DNA from 4 places in the Streptomyces sp. NPDC001709 genome. Region 4 is predicted to be linked to each of the others. Evidence: riboswitches for the same ligand, from Rfam matches in the RefSeq annotation. Region 4 holds a riboswitch; each other region holds the start of a gene.
The links. Region 4 has a riboswitch for cyclic di-AMP ahead of ACWC0C_RS16630 (C40 family peptidase). Riboswitches for the same ligand answer to the same signal wherever they lie in the genome.
Positions count from the first base shown of each region.

Region 1 (4,430 bases), on a different contig from region 4:
CGCAGGTAGCGGACGTTGTGGGCGGTGGTGAAGACGCCGGTCGGCACCCGGTCCCGTACGACGACGCCCAGCGCGCGCAACTGCTCGGCCTTGTCGGGGTTGTTGGACAGCAGGTCCAGCTCGTCGATGCCGAGGGCGGCGAGCATCTGCGCGGCGGCCGTGTAGTCGCGGGCGTCCTCCGGCAGGCCGAGCGCGGCGTTCGCCTCGTAGGTGTCGAGACCCTGGTCCTGGAGGGCGTACGCGTCGAGCTTGTTGTAGAGGCCGATGCCACGGCCCTCCTGGCGGAGGTAGAGCAGGACGCCGCCGCGGTCGGCGATGCGCTCGACCGCCTCGCGCAGCTGGGGTCCGCAGTCGCAGCGGGCGGAGCCGAAGACGTCGCCGGTCAGGCACTCGGAGTGCAGCCGCACCAGCGGGACGGAGTCCGGAGCCGGGTCGCCGAGGACTACGGCGATGTGCTCCTGGCCGTCGGCCAGGCCGTGGAAGGTGACGAGTTCGGCGTCCACGCTGTAGCCGTCGTGGAAGCGCAGCGGAACCCGGACGCGGGCGCGCGGCGTGGCGGCGGGGGTGTCGAGCATGCGGGTCCCTCCGAAGGCGGGCTTTGCTTCAGATTTGAAGCAGCGGTACGGGGGACCCTACCTCATGTTTCAAAGTTAAAGCAATCACTTTTCGGGAGCCGTGGGCGACGGGGACGCGGAACCCGAACAGGACGATCGGCGCCGCCAGGGGACGTCCTCCGTCCCGGACTCGGTGCCCTCACCCTGCAACCCGTGGGCGATCCCTGTGCAGATCTCCTCCAGCTGCGCCACCTGCTCCGGCCTGAGCCGGTCGAACAGGGTGGCCCGCACGGTCTCCACGTGCCCGGGCGCCGTACGCTCCAGTACGGCCATCCCCTCGTCCGTCAGCACGGCGATACTGCTGCGCTTGTCCCAGCGGCAGTCCTCCCGGCGCACCAGCCCGTCCCGCTCCAGCCGGGTCACCGCGTACGTCAGCCTGCTGCGCGTGATCTTCAGCGTCTCGGCGAGGTCGGTCATGCGCAGCCGCCGGTCGGGCGCCTCGGAGAGATTGGCCAGCACGGAGTAGAACAGGTGCGGCATGCCGGCTTCCTGCTGGAGGTTCCGGTCGATCGCGTCCTCCAGGAGGTGCGTCGCGGCGAGATACGCGCGCCAGGCGCGCTGCTCCTCGGGGCTGAGCCAGCGGGTCGTCATGCCGCCAGTGTAGGTTTGTTTCAAACTTGAACCAAGACTTGCAGGGAGACCGCGCCGATGTCGTACCCGTACGTGCTGCTGTCCGCCGCCGTCTCCCTCGACGGCTTCCTGGACGACACCGGCCCCGACCGGCTGCTGCTGTCCAGCCCGGCCGACTTCGACCGGGTCGACGCGGTACGGGCCTCCGTCGACGCCATCCTGATCGGCGCGGGCACGATCCGCGCCGACAACCCGCGGCTGCTGGTCAACTCCGCCGAGCGCCGCGCGGCCCGGCTCCGGGAGGGCAGGCCGGAGTACCCGCTGAAGGTGACCGTCACCGCGACCGGTGACCTCGACCCCGACGCCCACTTCTGGCACACCGGTGGCGACAAGCTCGTCTACACGACCGACAAGGGCGCCGAGCAGGCCGCCCGCCGCGTCGGCGGCACCGCCGACGTCGTCCCGCTCGGCCCCGACCTCGACTGGCGGGCCCTGCTGTCCCATCTGCACGACGAGCGGGGCGTACGACGGCTGATGGTCGAGGGCGGTGGCACGGTCCACACCCAACTCCTTCAGCAGGGCCTCGCCGACGAGCTCCAGCTGGTCCTCGCCCCGCTGTTCGTCGGCGACCCGGGCGCCCCTCGCCTGTTCGGCCCCGGCGTCTACCAGGCCGGCCGGCTGCGCCTGACCGAGACCCGCCGTATCGAGGACGTGGTCCTCATGCGCTACGAGCCCACGGCCCCCGGCACCGGCTCGCTCCCCACCGCCGCCGACCGCCACTGGCTGCGCACCGCCTGCGAACTCGCCGCGCTGTGCCCGCCCTCGGAGACGGCGTTCAGCGTCGGCGCGGTGGTGGTCGCCGCCGACGGTACGGAGCTCGCGCGAGGACACTCGCGCGAGGGGGGCGACCCCGTGGTCCATGCGGAGGAGGCGGCGCTCGCGAAGGTGGATCCGGCGGATCCGCGGTTGGCCGCCGCCACCGTGTACAGCAGCCTCGAGCCCTGTGCCCGGCGGGCCTCGCGGCCCGCGCCCTGTGCCGAGCTGATTCTGCGGGCGGGGGTGCGCAGGGTGGTCACGGCCTGGCGGGAGCCGGACACGTTCGTCGCCGGAGCCGACGGGACGGGGGTGCTGGTCGCCGGGGGTGGGCAGGTCGTCGTACTGCCGGAGCTGGCGGAGATCGCCAAGGCGCCGAACGCCCACCTGCTGGGGTGAGCCGTCCGTCCGCCGCGTCCTGCCGGCTTCGGAAAACACTCAGGGCCCGGAAACCATTGGTTTCCGGGCCCTGAGCCTTCAGTAGCGGGGACAGGATTTGAACCTGCGACCTCTGGGTTATGAGCCCAGCGAGCTACCGAGCTGCTCCACCCCGCGTCGTTGTGACTCCAGAGTACCCCATGTGCGGGGTGCAACGCACACCGCTTCGATCACCGTCACCGACGGTGATCGGACGGAAGCCCTCCGCATAACATCTGAGTCACCATCAAAAACGCCGAGACTCCTGAATGGCGGCCAACTCGCCCGTTTTGCAGTGGTCGTAGCCGGTAAGTCCACGCCCGAAATCGTTAATGATCAAGCCGAACGGGCTTGGAAACTGCCTGGCGGGTCTATTAACGTTCGATAACGCAGCGCGGTCGTCCCAGCCGTCACAAGAGGCGGCTCCGTGCGCACGCGCCGAATCCCGCGAGGGAACCGGGGAACCACCACCTTGGGGTGAATCACGCGGATACCGCCGTGCAGCCATGGCCGGTATACGCGCGTAGGAGACCTTCCTGCTCCGAACCCGTCAGCTAACCCGGTAGGCGGAGGAAGGAAAGGAGTGCGCCCTAGTGGCGTCCAACCGGCCTGCCCCAGAAGCCCCGTTCGTTCCCGAGGGGGCCGAGCCCGAGACCTTCGGCTACGGCGCCTACCGCGCCGAGGAGGGCCCCTGGGAGGAGTGGAACCCCACCGAGGACTCCCTCGCCCAGGTCCGCGGCCGGCACCGCGTCGCCAAGCAGCGCGGCGGCTTCGCGCGCAGCTCCACCGTCCTCGGCGTCGGCGTGATCGCCGCGGTCGGCGCGGGCGGCATGGCCAGCGCCAACACCGGCAAGCCGCCGGTCTCCATATCCCTGCCCGACCTGGACTCCGTCAGCCACTTCTTCGGCGACGACTCCGGTGCCAAGCCCCAGCCCGCCACCGCGCTCAGCAAGGTCGGCGTGACCTCCGACAGCGCGGACAGCGGCAACGCCGGCGAGGCCCTGCGCAACCGGATCATGGCCCAGGCCGAGCAGCAGCAGAGCAAGGCCGACAGCAAGGCCACCGCCACCGCGCTCGCCGCCGCCGACAAGCAGACCGCCGACGCGGCCGCCAAGGCGGAGAAGGACGCCGCCGCAAAGGCCGCCGCCGCCAAGCAGAAGGCGGAGGCCGACGCCAAGAAGGCCGCCGAGGCCAAGCGCCTGGCCGAGCTGGCCAAGCAGTACACGCTGCCCGTCGTCTCGTACACGATCACCGGCACCTTCGGCCAGCCCGGCGCCATGTGGTCCTCCGGCTACCACACCGGCCTCGACTTCGCCGCCCCCACCGGCACCCTCATCAAGGCCGTCCACGGCGGCACGGTCACCCAGGCCGGCTGGGCCGGCGCCTACGGCTACCGCACCGTCCTCACCCTGGACGACGGCACCGAGCTGTGGTTCTGCCACCAGTCCTCGATCAACGTCTCGGTCGGCCAGAAGGTCTCCACCGGCGACGTCATCGGCCGGGTCGGCGCCACCGGCAACGTCACCGGCCCGCACCTGCACCTGGAGGTCCACCCGAACGGCCAGGCCGGCGCCATCGACCCGGCGCCGTGGCTGCGCGACAAGGGCCTCACCCCCTGATTCCTCCCTTGGCGGGATCCTGGCGCCGGCGACGGAATGAGATCATCCGTCGTCGGCGTTGGTGTAAAGCATGACTTCTCTGCGCAAACTCGGCTCCTCCGACCTCGAGGTCTTCCCGCTGTCCCTGGGCGGCAACGTCTTCGGCTGGACCGCCGACGAAGAGACTTCCTTCGCCGTCCTGGACGCCTACGCGGCCGCCGGCGGCAACTTCATCGACACCGCCGACTCCTACTCCGCCTGGATCGAGGGCAACGAGGGCGGCGAGTCCGAGACGATCATCGGCAAGTGGGTCAAGGCCCGCGGCAACCGCGCCGACGTCGTCATCGCCACCAAGGTCAGCCAGCACCCCGAGTACCAGGGACTGTCCGCCGCCAACATCAAGGCCGCCGCCGACGCC
Region 1 covers NZ_JBSFGB010000011.1:13,085-17,514, reverse strand. The annotation lists gene ACWC0C_RS17990 (GTP cyclohydrolase II) at 1-575, opposite strand, end outside; gene ACWC0C_RS17985 (MarR family winged helix-turn-helix transcriptional regulator) at 660-1,205, opposite strand; gene ACWC0C_RS17980 (dihydrofolate reductase family protein) at 1,263-2,396, shown strand; tRNA gene ACWC0C_RS17975 (tRNA-Met) at 2,479-2,552, opposite strand; cyclic di-AMP (ydaO/yuaA leader) riboswitch at 2,841-2,998, shown strand; gene ACWC0C_RS17970 (M23 family metallopeptidase) at 3,008-4,033, shown strand; gene ACWC0C_RS17965 (aldo/keto reductase) at 4,104-4,430, shown strand, end outside.
Region 1: another riboswitch for cyclic di-AMP. It lies ahead of ACWC0C_RS17970 (M23 family metallopeptidase); the one in region 4 lies ahead of ACWC0C_RS16630 (C40 family peptidase).

Region 2 (4,430 bases), on a different contig from region 4:
CGCTGCTGGACGGGCTGGCGGTGCAGCTGACGTCGTACCCGGGAGCGGTGCCACGGGCGCGCGCGCAGGAGTGGGCCGACGACGCGCTGGCCCGCGAACTGGGCCTGGAGCGCAGTGCGTTGACCGAGCGCTAGGGCCTGTCGTTTGGATCAGGCCGGCTGTAGGTCACGGCGCCTTCCAACCGACCCGAGCGGGGTCTGGTGCGTGCAGCTGCAAGGCGGAGGAGGGCGCCAACGCGATGGGGGTCCCCCCGCGATGGGGGTCCCCCCGCGCGAGCGAAGCCGAGCGTGGGGGAGAAGCCGAGCGTGGGGGAGTTGGCAACCGACGACAACGCCGCAGATGTGCGTGCCAGACCCCGCGACGCCGGGATGATCCAAACGACAGGGCCCAGGGCCTGTCCGGGCTGCGCCGGCGGGCCCGGCGCCACGGTGACGAGCCACCGCCCGCACCGCATCCCAGGCCAAGGCGCCCCGCCCCGGACAACCGCGCCCCGCACCGCAGGCCGCACGGTGCGAGGCACGTCGGTGGGGGTCAGGCCACCGAGGCGATCCGCATCTTGATGTCGTCGGGCGACAGGGTGCCCTTCGCCGTGACGTGGTCGCCGGAGGACTCGCCGCGCAGGCGGCGGCCGATCCACGGGACGAGGTACTCACGGGCCCAGTGGACGTCGTCGCGCCGGATGTCCAGGGTGCCCCGGGGCGGCAGCGGCGGCCACGGCTGCTCGGGGTCGGCCGGGATCGGCAGGCCGAGGGCCTGGCCGGCGCGCAGCGCCACGCGCGTGTGCCCCTCGGGCGAGAGGTGGAGCCGGTCGCTGTCCCAGGCCCTGCGGTCCTGCACGGACTTCAGGGACCACAGGTCGAGCACGGGACAGCCGTACCGGTCCGCGATGGCGCGGACATGGCCGTTGTACGTGGCGATCTTGCCCCGCAGGTGCTTGAGCACCGGGACGCCCCGGGTGTCGAAGCCGGTCGTCACCAGCACCGTGCCCGCGGCTTCGGCCAGCCGGGCCACGGCCCGCTCGAAGCGCTCGGCCACCTCGTCCGGGTCGGTGCCGGGCCGGATGATGTCGTTGCCGCCCGCGCAGAAGGAGACGAGGTCCGGGGCCAGTTCGACGGCCTGCGGGAGCTGGTCCTGCACGATCTGGTCGAGCAGCTTCCCGCGGACCGCGAGATTGGTGTACTTGAAGTCGCCTTCGGGCCGCCGGTCGGCGAGCAGTACCGCGAACCGGTCGGCCCAACCGACGAACGCCCCGTCGGGCCCGGGGTCGCCGACGCCCTCGGTGAAGCTGTCCCCCACCGCCACGTACGACCCGATCACTGATCTGTTGTCATTCTTCGAATCGTCTGCCACGTCGGACCATGATTCCCCTTCCGATGTGACCTACGCGACCGTAAGGAGGGGTTGACGAACGGTGAGATGAGACACCCTTAAATAATTTGCCAATCCAGGAATAGGGCTGATCCCGGACGGGTTGACGGTGTGACTCAGCCGACGGGGACGCCATGCCGGCGGAGGTAGCCGACGGGGTCGACGTCCGAGCCGTAGTTCGGCGTGGTGCGGATCTCGAAGTGCAGGTGCGGGCCGGTGACGTTGCCGGTCGCGCCGGACAGGCCGATCTGCTGGCCCTCGGTCACGGTCTGCCCGGCCGAGACGGAGAGCTGCGAGAGGTGGGCGTACTGCGCGTAGTAGCCGTCGTTCAGCCTGATGACGACCTGGTTGCCGTACGCGCCGCCCCAGCCGGCGGAGACGACCGTGCCCGCGGCGACGGACTTCACCGTGGTGCCGGTCGGTACGACGAAGTCGACGCCGGTGTGGTAGCCGCTGGACCACATGCTGCCGGCCACGTGGTAGCCGGTGCCGACGACGGCGCCGGTCACCGGGAGGGTGAAGCCGGTGGTGGTCGTGGTGGCACCGGAGGACTGGGGTGCCGGTGCCGCCTGGGACGCCGAGGAGTGCGACTCGGCCGACGGCCGGCTCGGGGCCGCGGACTCGCCGTGGGTGTGCGCCGACTGCCGGTCGAGCGCGAGCTTCAGGCCCGGGTGGATGAGCGACGGGTCGTCGCCGACGGCCCGCCGGTTGTCGTCGTAGAGGCGGTGCCAGCCGCCGGAGACGTGCTGTTCGTCGGCGATCACCGAAAGGCAGTCGCCGGACTTCACCGTGTAGGTGTGCACACCCGGATTCGCCTGCGCGGCCGCCTTCTTCACCGGTGACTGAGGGGACTGCGCGGCTTTTACGGAAAGGGGCTGCGTGCCGGTGGCGGCGTGGGCTCCGGTGGTTCCGATGAGGGGGAGGGCCAGGGCGGCGCCACCGGTTCCGGCGACGGCGATCGAGCGGGAGAAACGCGGGGGCTTGGGACGTCGGTGCTTACCCTTCGCGGGCATGGCGCATTTCCTCTCCGACGCCTGCGAGGTCAGCTGTCGGGTTCGGGCTGGAGCGGCCCGGCCGCCGTGGCGACTTCACCCCTAGCCTGTCGCGGAGACCGGACAGGCAGTCGTACCTGGTGGGTCCCCCGCTCCTGCCGAACGCGGGTCAAGTGTGGGACTCCGGGCGGCGGCAGGACTCGGCGTTCCGTCCGGATTGGTGGGGAACGTAAGCGAGCAAGACGCACGGAAACAAGCGGCCGGTTCCCGCCGTTCCGATTCCCGAAGATCGAATGCGGGAATTCACGATCACCCTCCGTGAATTCCCGCCCGCCGACACCTTTCAATTCCCCTTTTCAGCATGAAAATTACGTGAACATGACGCGCGACGCACGGTCATGAATATGACGCTCCTCACCCGCTCTTCCACCACGACCCCTCATTCCACAGCGAGTTGCAACGAAGGCGCCAATTCGGGCAGAAAGCTCAGATGCGGCGCAGCCGGAGAACCATCGCATCAAGGTCGCCCTTGAGTCCGGTGCGCAGACCGTGGTGCAACAGGACGGCACCCCGATGAACTTCACCCGTTTCGCGGCATTCGTACGATGCCGTCGGGTCGAGTCCGCGCAGACGCAGCGCCGGGACCGGCTCGCCGTGGCTCTGCGCCTGGAGCCAGGCCAGGACCACCGCCTCCTCCCCGCGGACGTACTGGACCGCGCTGAGGCCGCCGGCCGGGGGCCGCAGCCGGTACAGCTCGCCGTGCTGGACGACGGTCCGGATCTCTTTGTAGAGCTCGACCCACTGCCGGGCCTCGGCCAGCTCCTCACCGGTCCACTCGGTGAGGTCGCCACCGACCCCGAGGACCCCCGCCATGGCGCTGACGAAACGGAACCGCAGGGTGCTGACCCGGCCGTTGAGCTGGGTGTTCGGGCTGTCCGTGACCCAGGCGGCCATGACCCGGGCCGGGTGGATCTGGCTGAAGCCGTGCTGGATGGCGAGCCGGTCCAGCGGGTCGGTGTTGTCGGAGGTCCACACCTGGTCGGTGCGACCGAGCACACCCAGGTCGATCCGGCCGCCACCGCCCGAGCAGGACTCGAAGGCGACCCCCGGGTGAGCCGCGCGGAGCCGGTCCAGCAGGGCGTACAGGGCGCGGACGTGGTCCACCCACAGGCGCTGCGGATATGGCTCACCGGGCCAGCCGGCGTCGGTGAAGCAGCGGTTGAAGTCCCACTTCACATAGTCGATCGGGGCGCTGGAGAGCAGGGTGTCCAGCTGCTCCCAGAGGTACTCCTGGACGTCCTCGCGGGCGAGGTTGAGGACGAGCTGATTGCGCAGTTCCGTCCGCTTCCGTCCTGGTTGGTACTGCACCCAGTCGGGGTGCGCGCGGTACAGGTCGCTGTCCGGGTTGACCATCTCGGGCTCGACCCAGATGCCGAACCGCATCCCCAGGCCGTGCACCTGGTCGGCGAGGGGCTTGAGCCCCTGCGGGAAGCGGCCGGGGTTCGGGGTCCAGTCGCCGAGCCCGGCGCGGTCGCTGGTGCGGGCGCCGAACCAGCCGTCGTCCACCACGAACAGCTCGACCCCGATCCCGGCGGCCCGGCGGGCGAGCGCGAGCTGCTGGTCCTCGGAGATGTCGAAGTTCGTCGCCTCCCAGGAGTTGAAGAGCACCGGCCGGTCCCGCTCGGCGTCCGGGATGACGTACGCGCGCTGGTAGGCGTGCCAGGCGCGGCTCGCGCCGCCGAAGCCGCCGTCGCTCCACAGGCCCGCGAAGACCGGGGTGGTGTACGACTCCCCCGGCTGGAGGAGCAGCAGGCCCGAGTCGTCGTAGCCGGCGCCGCCGGTGATCTGCACGCGTGCGTCCGGGAGTTGGGCGACCGCGATGCGCCAGGAGCCGGACCAGCCGAGCGCGCAGCCGTAGACCTCGCCGCGCTCCTCGGTGGCGTCGGTGTCGAGGGCCACCCAGGGCAGGTGCTGGTGGCCGGTGTGGCCGCGGCGGCTGCCGATGACCTTCTCGCCGTAGGTGAGCGGGGCGGCGGTCAGGCGGGACTCGGCGGCCCAGCGGCCGTGCAG
Region 2 covers NZ_JBSFGB010000003.1:365,397-369,826, forward strand. The annotation lists gene ACWC0C_RS06760 (TetR/AcrR family transcriptional regulator) at 1-134, shown strand, start outside; gene ACWC0C_RS06765 (SGNH/GDSL hydrolase family protein) at 532-1,317, opposite strand; gene ACWC0C_RS06770 (M23 family metallopeptidase) at 1,485-2,381, opposite strand; cyclic di-AMP (ydaO/yuaA leader) riboswitch at 2,385-2,537, opposite strand; gene ACWC0C_RS06775 (alpha-galactosidase) at 2,847-4,430, opposite strand, start outside.
Region 2: another riboswitch for cyclic di-AMP. It lies ahead of ACWC0C_RS06770 (M23 family metallopeptidase); the one in region 4 lies ahead of ACWC0C_RS16630 (C40 family peptidase).

Region 3 (4,430 bases), on a different contig from region 4:
CAGGCGCTGCGCATCGCCGACCGCGTGAGGTACAGCCGCTCCCGCGCGCGTGTGATGCCGACGTACGCCAGGCGCCGCTCCTCCTCCAGCTCCTTGGTCTGGCCGAGGGCGCGCATGTGCGGGAAGACGCCGTCCTCCATGCCGGTCAGGAACACGACCGGGAACTCCAGGCCCTTGGCGGTGTGCAGGGTCATCAGTGTGATGACGCCGGAGCCTTCCTCGTCCTCGTCGGGGATCTGGTCGGAGTCGGCGACGAGGGCGACCTGCTCCAGGAAGTCGGCGAGGGTACCCTGCTCGCCTTCGCCACGCTCCTGCTCGAACTCCAGGGCCACGGCCGCGAGTTCCTGGAGGTTCTCGATGCGGGTCTCGTCCTGCGGGTCGGTGGAGGCCTGCAACTCGGCCAGATAGCCGGTGCGTTCGAGCACCGCCTCCAGGACGGTCGCCGCTCCCGCGCCGGACTCGACGATCGTGCGCAGGTCCTCCATCAGCGTGTTGAACCGCTTGACCGCGTTGGTGGAGCGCGCGGCCATGCCGTAGGCCTCGTCCACGCGCTTGAGCGCCTGCGGGAAGCTGATCTTCTCGCGCTGGGCGAGGGCGTCGATCATCGCCTCCGCGCGCTCGCCGATGCCCCGCTTGGGCACGTTGAGGATGCGGCGCAGCGGCACCGAGTCCTCGGGGTTGGCGAGGACGCGCAGGTAGGCCAGGACGTCCCGGACCTCCTTGCGCTCGTAGAAGCGGACACCGCCGACGACCTTGTAGGGCAGGCCGACGCGGATGAAGATCTCCTCGAAGACACGGGACTGGGCGTTGGTCCGGTAGAAGACCGCGACATCGCCGGCCTTGGCCTCGCCCGCGTCGGTGAGACGGTCTATCTCGTCGGCGACGAACTGCGCCTCGTCGTGCTCGGTGTCGGCGACATAGCCGGTGATCTGCGCGCCCGCGCCCGCGTTGGTCCACAGGTTCTTGGGGCGGCGGGACTCGTTGCGCTCGATGACCGCGTTGGCGGCGGACAGGATCGTCTGCGTGGAGCGGTAGTTCTGCTCCAGCAGGATCGTCGTCGCGTTCGGGTAGTCCTCCTCGAACTGGAGGATGTTGCGGATCGTCGCGCCGCGGAAGGCGTAGATCGACTGGTCCGCGTCACCCACCACGCACAGTTCGGCGGGCAGGAGGTCGTCCGCGCCGGGCGGTACGTCGGCGTCCTTGGCGGCACGCTCGCCGGTGCCGACGAGTTCCCGTACGAGCGCGTACTGGGCGTGGTTGGTGTCCTGGTACTCGTCGACGAGGACGTGGCGGAAGCGGCGGCGGTAGTGCTCGGCGACGTCCGGGAAGGCGCGCAGGAGGTTGACCGTCGTCATGATCAGGTCGTCGAAGTCGAGGGCGTTCGCCTCGCGCAGCCGCGACTGGTAGAGGGCGTAGGCCTGGGCGAGGGTCTTCTCGAAGCCGTCCGTGGCCTGGGCGGCGAAGTCCTCCTCGTCGATCAGCTCGTTCTTCAGGTTGCTGATCTTGGCGCTGAACGACTTCGGCGGGAAGCGCTTGGGGTCGAGGTCCAGATCGCGGCAGACCAGGGCCATCAGGCGCTTGCTGTCGGCGGCGTCGTAGATCGAGAACGAGGAAGTGAAGCCGAGCTTCTTGCTCTCCCGGCGCAGGATGCGTACGCACGCGCTGTGGAAGGTCATCACCCACATCGCGTTCGCGCGCGGGCCGACGAGCTGCTCGACGCGCTCCTTCATCTCGCCCGCGGCCTTGTTGGTGAAGGTGATCGCGAGGATCTGGCCCGGGTGCACATTCCGCTCGGCGAGCAGGTGCGCGATGCGGTGGGTGAGCACGCGGGTCTTGCCGGAGCCGGCGCCGGCGACGATGAGCAGCGGGGAGCCGGCGTGCACGACCGCGGCGCGCTGGTTGTCGTTCAGCCCCTCCAGCAGTGCCGCCGAGTCGAGCGCGGGGCGGGACGCGCCGTCGCGGTAGTAGGCGTCCGGGTCCGGCGGCAGGTCGAACTTCCCGCCGAACAGATCGTCCGGAACCGGCTCCGGAGCGTGATCGTCCTCGGGCGGAGGCGGGTGCTCCTCCTCGTGCCCGCGAGGGGTCTGGAGGTCCGCCAGGAAGCTGTCGTCAAAGAGGCTGCTCATCGCTCTCCGAGTCTAGGGCGCCCCACCGACAACCGGTCGCCGTCCCGGGAAGATGGCCGCCGCGGGCGGCGCGGGAATGCCCTTACGCTGCGGAATCGTCCGATGACGGGAACGTGTTCCCGAGCTCAGATCACAAAAATGTATCGGACATATCACGCACCAACCTTCACACTAGTCACACGAGTTGGCTAGGTTGCCGTCAGGCCGCGTGCGCGGCCTCCGCCGAGTCCGGTGTACCCCTCGTGGTGCCCGGAGCCGGGGACCCACCGATCCTGGGGTGAATCGGCCGACTCCCGCCCGGGACGACGCCGTAGGGCAACCCTTCCGAACCGCCGCCCGAACCCGACAGCTAACCCGGTAGGCGGCCCACTGGAAGGAGCGCCTCCCTTGGCGTCGCACCGCAAGCCGCGCCCCGGCGGGACCATCGGGGCGGGCTTCCGCACCCCCGCCCTCGCCACCGCCGCCCTCACCTCCATGGCCGTGTTCTCGCAGAGCGCCGAGGCCGCCCCGGGAACCGATCACACCAAGCCGAGCCTGGAGGAGGTCGAGAAGAAGGTCGACGACCTCTACCGCCAGGCGGAGTCGGCGACCGACAAGTACAACGCGGCCAAAGAGCGCACCGGCAAACAGCGCGGGCGCGTCGACGCCCTGCGCAACGAGGTCGCCCGGCGCACCGAACGCCTCAACAAGGCCCGCGAGGAACTGGGTTCCTTCGCTGCGGCCCAGTACCGCACCGGCGCCTCCGCTCCCGACACGGCCACCTTCCTGCTGGCGAACGACCCGCAGGACTACTTCGACCAGACCCAGCTGATGAGCCGGCTGACGTCGCGGGAGAAGAGCGCGGTCGACGACTACATCGGTGAGCAGGCCACGACCATGAAGAAGCGGCGGGAGGCCGCCGAGAGCCTGCAGACGCTGACCGACTCGCAGCACGACCTGCAGAGCGCCAAGGCCACCGTCCAGAAGAAGCTGGCCTCCGCGCGCGACCTGCTGTCGCAGCTGACGGCCCAGGAGAAGGCTCGGCTGGCCGCCATCGAGCGGGAGAAGCAGCAGGAGGCGGCGCGCAAGGCGGCCGAGCTGGCGAAGCAGCAGGCTCAGCAGCAGGCCGACTCGTCGTCCTCGTCCTCGTCGTCCTCCTCGTCCTCGGGGTCCTCGGGATCCGGGTCCGGTTCGACGGGCTCCGGCTCGACCGGCTCCACGACGTCCGGCTCCGGCTCGTACGACACGAAGGCCGAGAAGGCGATCGCCTTCGCCCGCGCGCAGATCGGCAAGCCGTATGTGTGGGGCGCCACCGGGCCGGACTCCTACGACTGCTCGGGCCTCACCCAGGCCGCCTGGAGGGCTGCCGGCGTCACGCTGCCGCGCACCACGTACGACCAGGTCGACGCGGGCACCACGGTCTCCCTGGCCAATGCGCGGCCGGGCGACCTGGTCTTCTTCTACGACGACATCAGCCATGTCGGCATCTACATAGGCAACGGCATGATGATCCACGCCCCGAAGCCGGGCGCGTACGTCCGCGAGGAGTCGATCTACTACGGCGGAGAGTCGATCATCCACAGCGTGGTCCGACCGGGCTGACCACCGGGTTTCGCGCGCCACCGTTTTCGCGCCCCACGCGCGCGTACCTGCGTTTTCGCGGTCCGCCGTTTTCGCGCTCCACGCGCGCGTGCCCTTCCCGGGCCGGGGCCCTGTGGTTCCCTGGCATCGGGCGCATGCCCGGCATCTCAGGTCTGCGTGCGCGGTGGGCGACGGTGTTCCCGATGGGGATGACGGCGGCGGCGACGCTGTCGGTCGCGAGCGCCGTCGGCGTTGCGTGGCTCAGCCGGGCGGGACGGGTGCTGCTGTGGGCAGCGGTGGCGGTGTGGCTCGTGGTCGCCGCCGACGCGGTGCTCGCGGCCCGCACCGGCGTCAGGGACGGATGAGCGTCAGGTCCACAGCACGGCGATGAAGATGTTCGCCATGGTCAGCAGGCCGACCAGCCCGAACGCGCCCTTGTCGATCTTCTCCTCGTCGCGCTTCACATAGACCAGGCCGAGGATCACGATCAGCAGCGCCAGCTTGACGCCGATCTTGATGGTGTTCACGTGGTGGTCGTCGGCCTGGTTGAGACCGATCAGGGCCACGCCGGTGACCAGCATGGTCAGCGCGCCGTGCAGCATCCCGGGCACGAACCGGGCCGTGCCCTGGCCCATCGCCTTCATCTGGGTGAGGAAACCGCCGAGCAGCGCGGCGATGCCGATGATGTGCAGGCCGACGAAGAGATGGATGAGTACGTCCATGGGGCCGGAGCCTAACGAGGAG
Region 3 covers NZ_JBSFGB010000025.1:143,700-148,129, reverse strand. The annotation lists gene pcrA (DNA helicase PcrA) at 1-2,126, opposite strand, end outside; cyclic di-AMP (ydaO/yuaA leader) riboswitch at 2,347-2,490, shown strand; gene ACWC0C_RS31680 (NlpC/P60 family protein) at 2,514-3,707, shown strand; gene ACWC0C_RS31675 (hypothetical protein) at 3,842-4,051, shown strand; gene ACWC0C_RS31670 (hypothetical protein) at 4,055-4,408, opposite strand.
Region 3: another riboswitch for cyclic di-AMP. It lies ahead of ACWC0C_RS31680 (NlpC/P60 family protein); the one in region 4 lies ahead of ACWC0C_RS16630 (C40 family peptidase).

Region 4 (4,430 bases):
AACGATTCCTCGGGGGAAAGGGCGTGGAACTGAAGGGTGTCGAAGGCCTCGGAGTAGGCCATGAGGTCTTCTTTCCGTTCCAGGTAGAGGCTACTCGTCAACTGGTCTAGAACCACCACATCCAGATCAGAAGTGCTCGGAAATGAGAAGATTACGAAAGCTCCGGTGAGGCCGACATGCGCTCCGGTGCCGAACGGCAGTACCTGGAGCCGGACTTGGGGCAGCCGGGCCGCCTCCACCAGCCGCTCCAGCTGCCGGGCCATCACCCCGGGGCCACCGACCTCGCGTCGCAGCACGGCCTCGTCCAGCACCGCGCTCAGCCTCAGCGGCCGTTCGGTGCGGAGCACGTCCTGCCTGGCCAGCCGCACCTCCACCAGCGTGTCCAAGCGCTCGTCGTCCAGATCCTTCACCGCCGCCCGGGTCACCGCGCGGGCGTACTCGGGCGTCTGCAGCAGGCCGGGTACGACCGTGGTCTCCAGGGTGCGCATCGCGCTCGCCTGCGACTCCAGGCTGATGAAGTCCCGGTACGTGGGGGGCAGGACCCCGCGGTAGGCGTGCCACCAGTGGTGCCGGTCGCCTCGGTCCTCGGAGCCCGCCAGCATCAGCAGCAACTCGCGCAGGTGCCCGTCCTGGACCCCGTAGGCGTCCAGCAGTAATCGCACATCGGCTGGTTTCACGCCGCTGGCACCGGTCTCGATACGGCTCACCTTCGACTGGTGCCAGCCCACCAGCCGGGCCGCCTCGCCGCTCGTGAGCCCAGCACCGGTACGCAGCGTGCGCAGTTCGGCGCCCAGTTTGCGGCGGCGCACTGCCGGCCCGTTCTGCATGGGCTCCTCCTTACTCCTTCCGGGCCGCCCAAATACGGTCTCGCGTCGTAGAGTTCACCGCTTCGGGCGACAGATATATGCATATCTTGGTGGATCGCTCCCCGTGACCGGCCCGGTGGTGGCAGTCTGACGAGCAAGCACCAGTCCGGGACCGTACTCGAACCCATCCGCTCCGTGTCGGACTGCGGTCCCGTGGGAAAGGGACGACGTCGCCATGGCAGACCATCTGGAAGCATCCGTCACTCTGCCGAGCGATCCCGCCTCGGTCTCCGCGGCCCGCACGTATGTCGTGGGTACGCTCGCGGAGTGGGGCCTGCCGTCGGACACCGAGACGGCCGACACCGTGCGGCTCATCGTCTCCGAACTCGCCACGAACGCCGTACAGCACACCTTCGGTCAGTCACCCACCTTCACGGTTGACATCGCCCTGGACCGCGACGAACACCTCCGCATCGGCGTCACGGACAGTCATCCGCGCTTCCCGAAGAGACTGCCCGCCGCCGTCCAGCAGGACAACGGCCGCGGCATGGTCATCATCCGCTGGCTCACCGCGGAGTGCGGCGGCAAACTCCGCGTCCGCCCCACCCGCGAGGGCGGCAAGACGGTCTCCATCGAACTCCCCTGGACCACCCCGGCGGAGCCGGTCCCGGCAGCGGGCCAACAGGAACCGTAGCCCTCCGGGCGGGGCGGGGTACTGGGCCGGCATCCCTCTCCGGGTTGTCTGTTTGCGCGGGGTCCTGGGGCGATGGGTGGGTGCGGCTGGGGCGGGCCGTGGAGCGGATTGGGGCGTGCGGGTGAAGGTGGGGGTTAGGGGCTGGGCGACGTCGAGCGGGGGGTGGTGATGGGTACGGGATATCGGGGCGGCTCGTGGTGGGCGAGGTGCTGGTGGTGCCCGGGCCCGGTAGACGCCGGACGAACTGGACCGTGCTGGTGGCGGTGCCCGCGCTGTTCCGGGCGTTGCAGCTGCTGTGCTGCAGCTCGGGGTGCGCACCCTGTGGCCGCTGTACGGGACCCGAGGAGTCGGCGGGCGAGGCGGCCGCGCACCCGCTCCGGCAGGGCTTCGGCACCAACGTCCTCAACCCGAAGGCGTCGCTGACCTTCCCGAGCCTGCTGCCGCAGTTCGTGCCTGCCACGAGCCCCGCGCTGACCGTGTGCGCACTGGTGTGGTTCCAGGTGGTGGTGGCACTACTGGTGGACCGGCTGGGCCGGTGGTTGCGCCGACCCCGGCCCGCCCGTGGACTCCAGGCGGGCACCGGGGTGGCGCTGACGGTACCGGGAGCGGCTCTGTTGCTGGAGCCGCTCCTGCCCTGACGACGGGTCAGCCGGCCCTGCCGTAGCGGGCCCAGCCAGCCGCAGCCGCCGTAGCGGATCGGGTGGCCGGACCCGCCGTAGCGGGCCCAGTCAACCGCACCCCCATAGCGACTCGGGTCGCCCGAACCCGCCGTAGCGGACGGGGTCGGCCGGCCCCGCCGTAGCGGGTCGGGTCAGGCCCGCCGTAGGAGGGCGGGGCGGCCGAACCCGCCGTAGGAGGCCGGTTCAGCTGACCCGGCCGTACCAGACGCTGTTCGTCCAGATCTTCTGGAGCCGCACCACGTCCCCGGTCCTCGGCGCGTGCCAGATCTTGTTGTGGCCCGCGTAGATGCCGACGTGGTAGACGTACGAACCCGAGTGGAAGAACACCAGGTCACCGGCCTTGCGGCTACCGGCGGAGATGTGGTGCGTCTTGTTGTACTGCTGGGCGGCCGTACGCGGCAGGGTCTTGCCCGCCTTCTTGAACGAGTACAGCGTCAGCCCCGAGCAGTCGAACCTGCGCGGCCCGGTGGCCCCGTACTGGTACGGAGCCCCCTTCTTGGAGGCCGCGACCTGCAGTGCTTTGGTCGCGAGGCTCGCCGCCGAGGCATCGGTGGCGAGACCGGGCACCGCGATCGAGCCGCCGACGGCGGCGAGGGTGAGGGCCGAGGCCGTGCCGGCCCGGGCCATGAGCGACGGGACACGATTGAGCGCAGTCATGCGCAACCCTTCGTCAGCCGCCTGTGAAGGATGACCTGTCGGATTCGGGCTGGCGAAGTTGCCCGGCCGCGTTGCCGCGGCTTCACCCCAAGGGCTGCTCGGAACCTCCGGCCGTCTGTGGCGAGCAGACGAACATCCGTTCCGGCGACCCGTCTTGCCTGGGTCCTCCACTCCTGCCGATCCACTCCTGTCGACCGGTGTCCGGGCGGCGGCAGGACTCGGCGTCCGCCCGGACCGCCCCGCCGCGGTGGCGGGGGCTTGTCGTCAGACAGGGATCTTCACGCATGACTGTCTGAAAATCACAATGGAACCGGGGATTTGTGGCGTTACTCACCACTCACCCATTCGAGTGGACGACGCTGTGTTCGACGCGCCGTCAGGTCCCGGTCGTAGCCTCCGACCTGGGGCGGAGCCCCTTCCTTCCGAGCCTCGGACCCGCGCGATGCGCAAGTCGGGAGGCCCGGAGAGCGATCCGGATGTCCATCGGTCGGGGGTACGCCGTTCGGGTCGTTGCAAGTCCGGTCTGGACGGCGTGTGTCGACACCCGGGTCCGGTCCGGCTGGTCCGGCGCCCGGATCAGCCGACGCCGTCGGGCGGGAGCGCGACGCGCGCGGTCCGGCGTTCACCGTCCAGCACCCGCAAGGCCCGTGCCAGCGTGTCCCCGTGCAGCTCCGTCTCGCCCCGCTGGTGCATCAACGCGAGGGCGTCCCGCAGTTCTGCGGCCTTGCGCACCAGGCCCTGGGCCGCGCGCAGCCCGCGATAAGTGTCCCCGCCGTGCGCGGGATTGACGCGGCCCAGCAGGTCGACCGCCTCCAGATAACGGTCGATCAGATCACCTTCGGCGCGGGTCAGCGCGGGCAGCGGCGGCAGTTCCGGCAGCATCGGCGGCTCACTTCGCGTCCGGTGCGCCGGGCATGCTCCGGCGGCTGGGCACGATGCCGTCCACCAGACCGTAGGCCACGGCCGCGGAGGCGTCCAGGACCAAGTCCCGTTCCAGGTCGCGGTGTACCTGCTCGGCCGTGCGCCCGGTGTGCTGCACGAGCATCTCCTCCGTCACCGCGCGGACCCGGGTCAACTCCTCGGCATGGATGAGCAGATCGCTGGGCTGGCCCCGCACCGGCTCGGGCAGCTGGGGTTGCGCGATCACGATGCGCGCGCCGGGCAGGGCGAACCGCTTGCCCGGTGTGCCGGCCGCGATCAGCAGCGCGGCCTGGGACGCGGCCTGGCCCAGGCAGTAGGTGGCCACGTCGCAACTGACGTAGCGCATCGTGTCGTAGACGGCCGTGAGCGCGCTGAACGAACCGCCCGGCGAGTTGACGTACAGAGTGATGTCCCGCTCCGGGGCCGCGTGTTCGAGGTACATGAACTGGGCCATCACGTCGTTCGCGGCGGCGTCGTCCAGCGGGGTGCCGAGGAAGACGATCCGGTCCTCGAAGAGCTTGCCGTAGGGATCGAGCGTGCGTGCGCCGCTGCTGGTGCGCTCGGTGAACTCGGGCAGGACATGACGGGCGGACGCTCGGGACACGGGCATACCCCTTCTCATTCGCACGGCCTCCGGTGGGCGCGGCTTCTGTAAAAAATGTACAGGACGTA
Region 4 covers NZ_JBSFGB010000009.1:156,159-160,588, forward strand. The annotation lists gene ACWC0C_RS16615 (helix-turn-helix domain-containing protein) at 1-827, opposite strand, end outside; gene ACWC0C_RS16620 (ATP-binding protein) at 1,042-1,500, shown strand; gene ACWC0C_RS16625 (LysE family translocator) at 1,695-2,138, shown strand; gene ACWC0C_RS16630 (C40 family peptidase) at 2,364-2,837, opposite strand; cyclic di-AMP (ydaO/yuaA leader) riboswitch at 2,841-2,978, opposite strand; gene ACWC0C_RS16635 (hypothetical protein) at 3,414-3,719, opposite strand; gene ACWC0C_RS16640 (ATP-dependent Clp protease proteolytic subunit) at 3,727-4,362, opposite strand.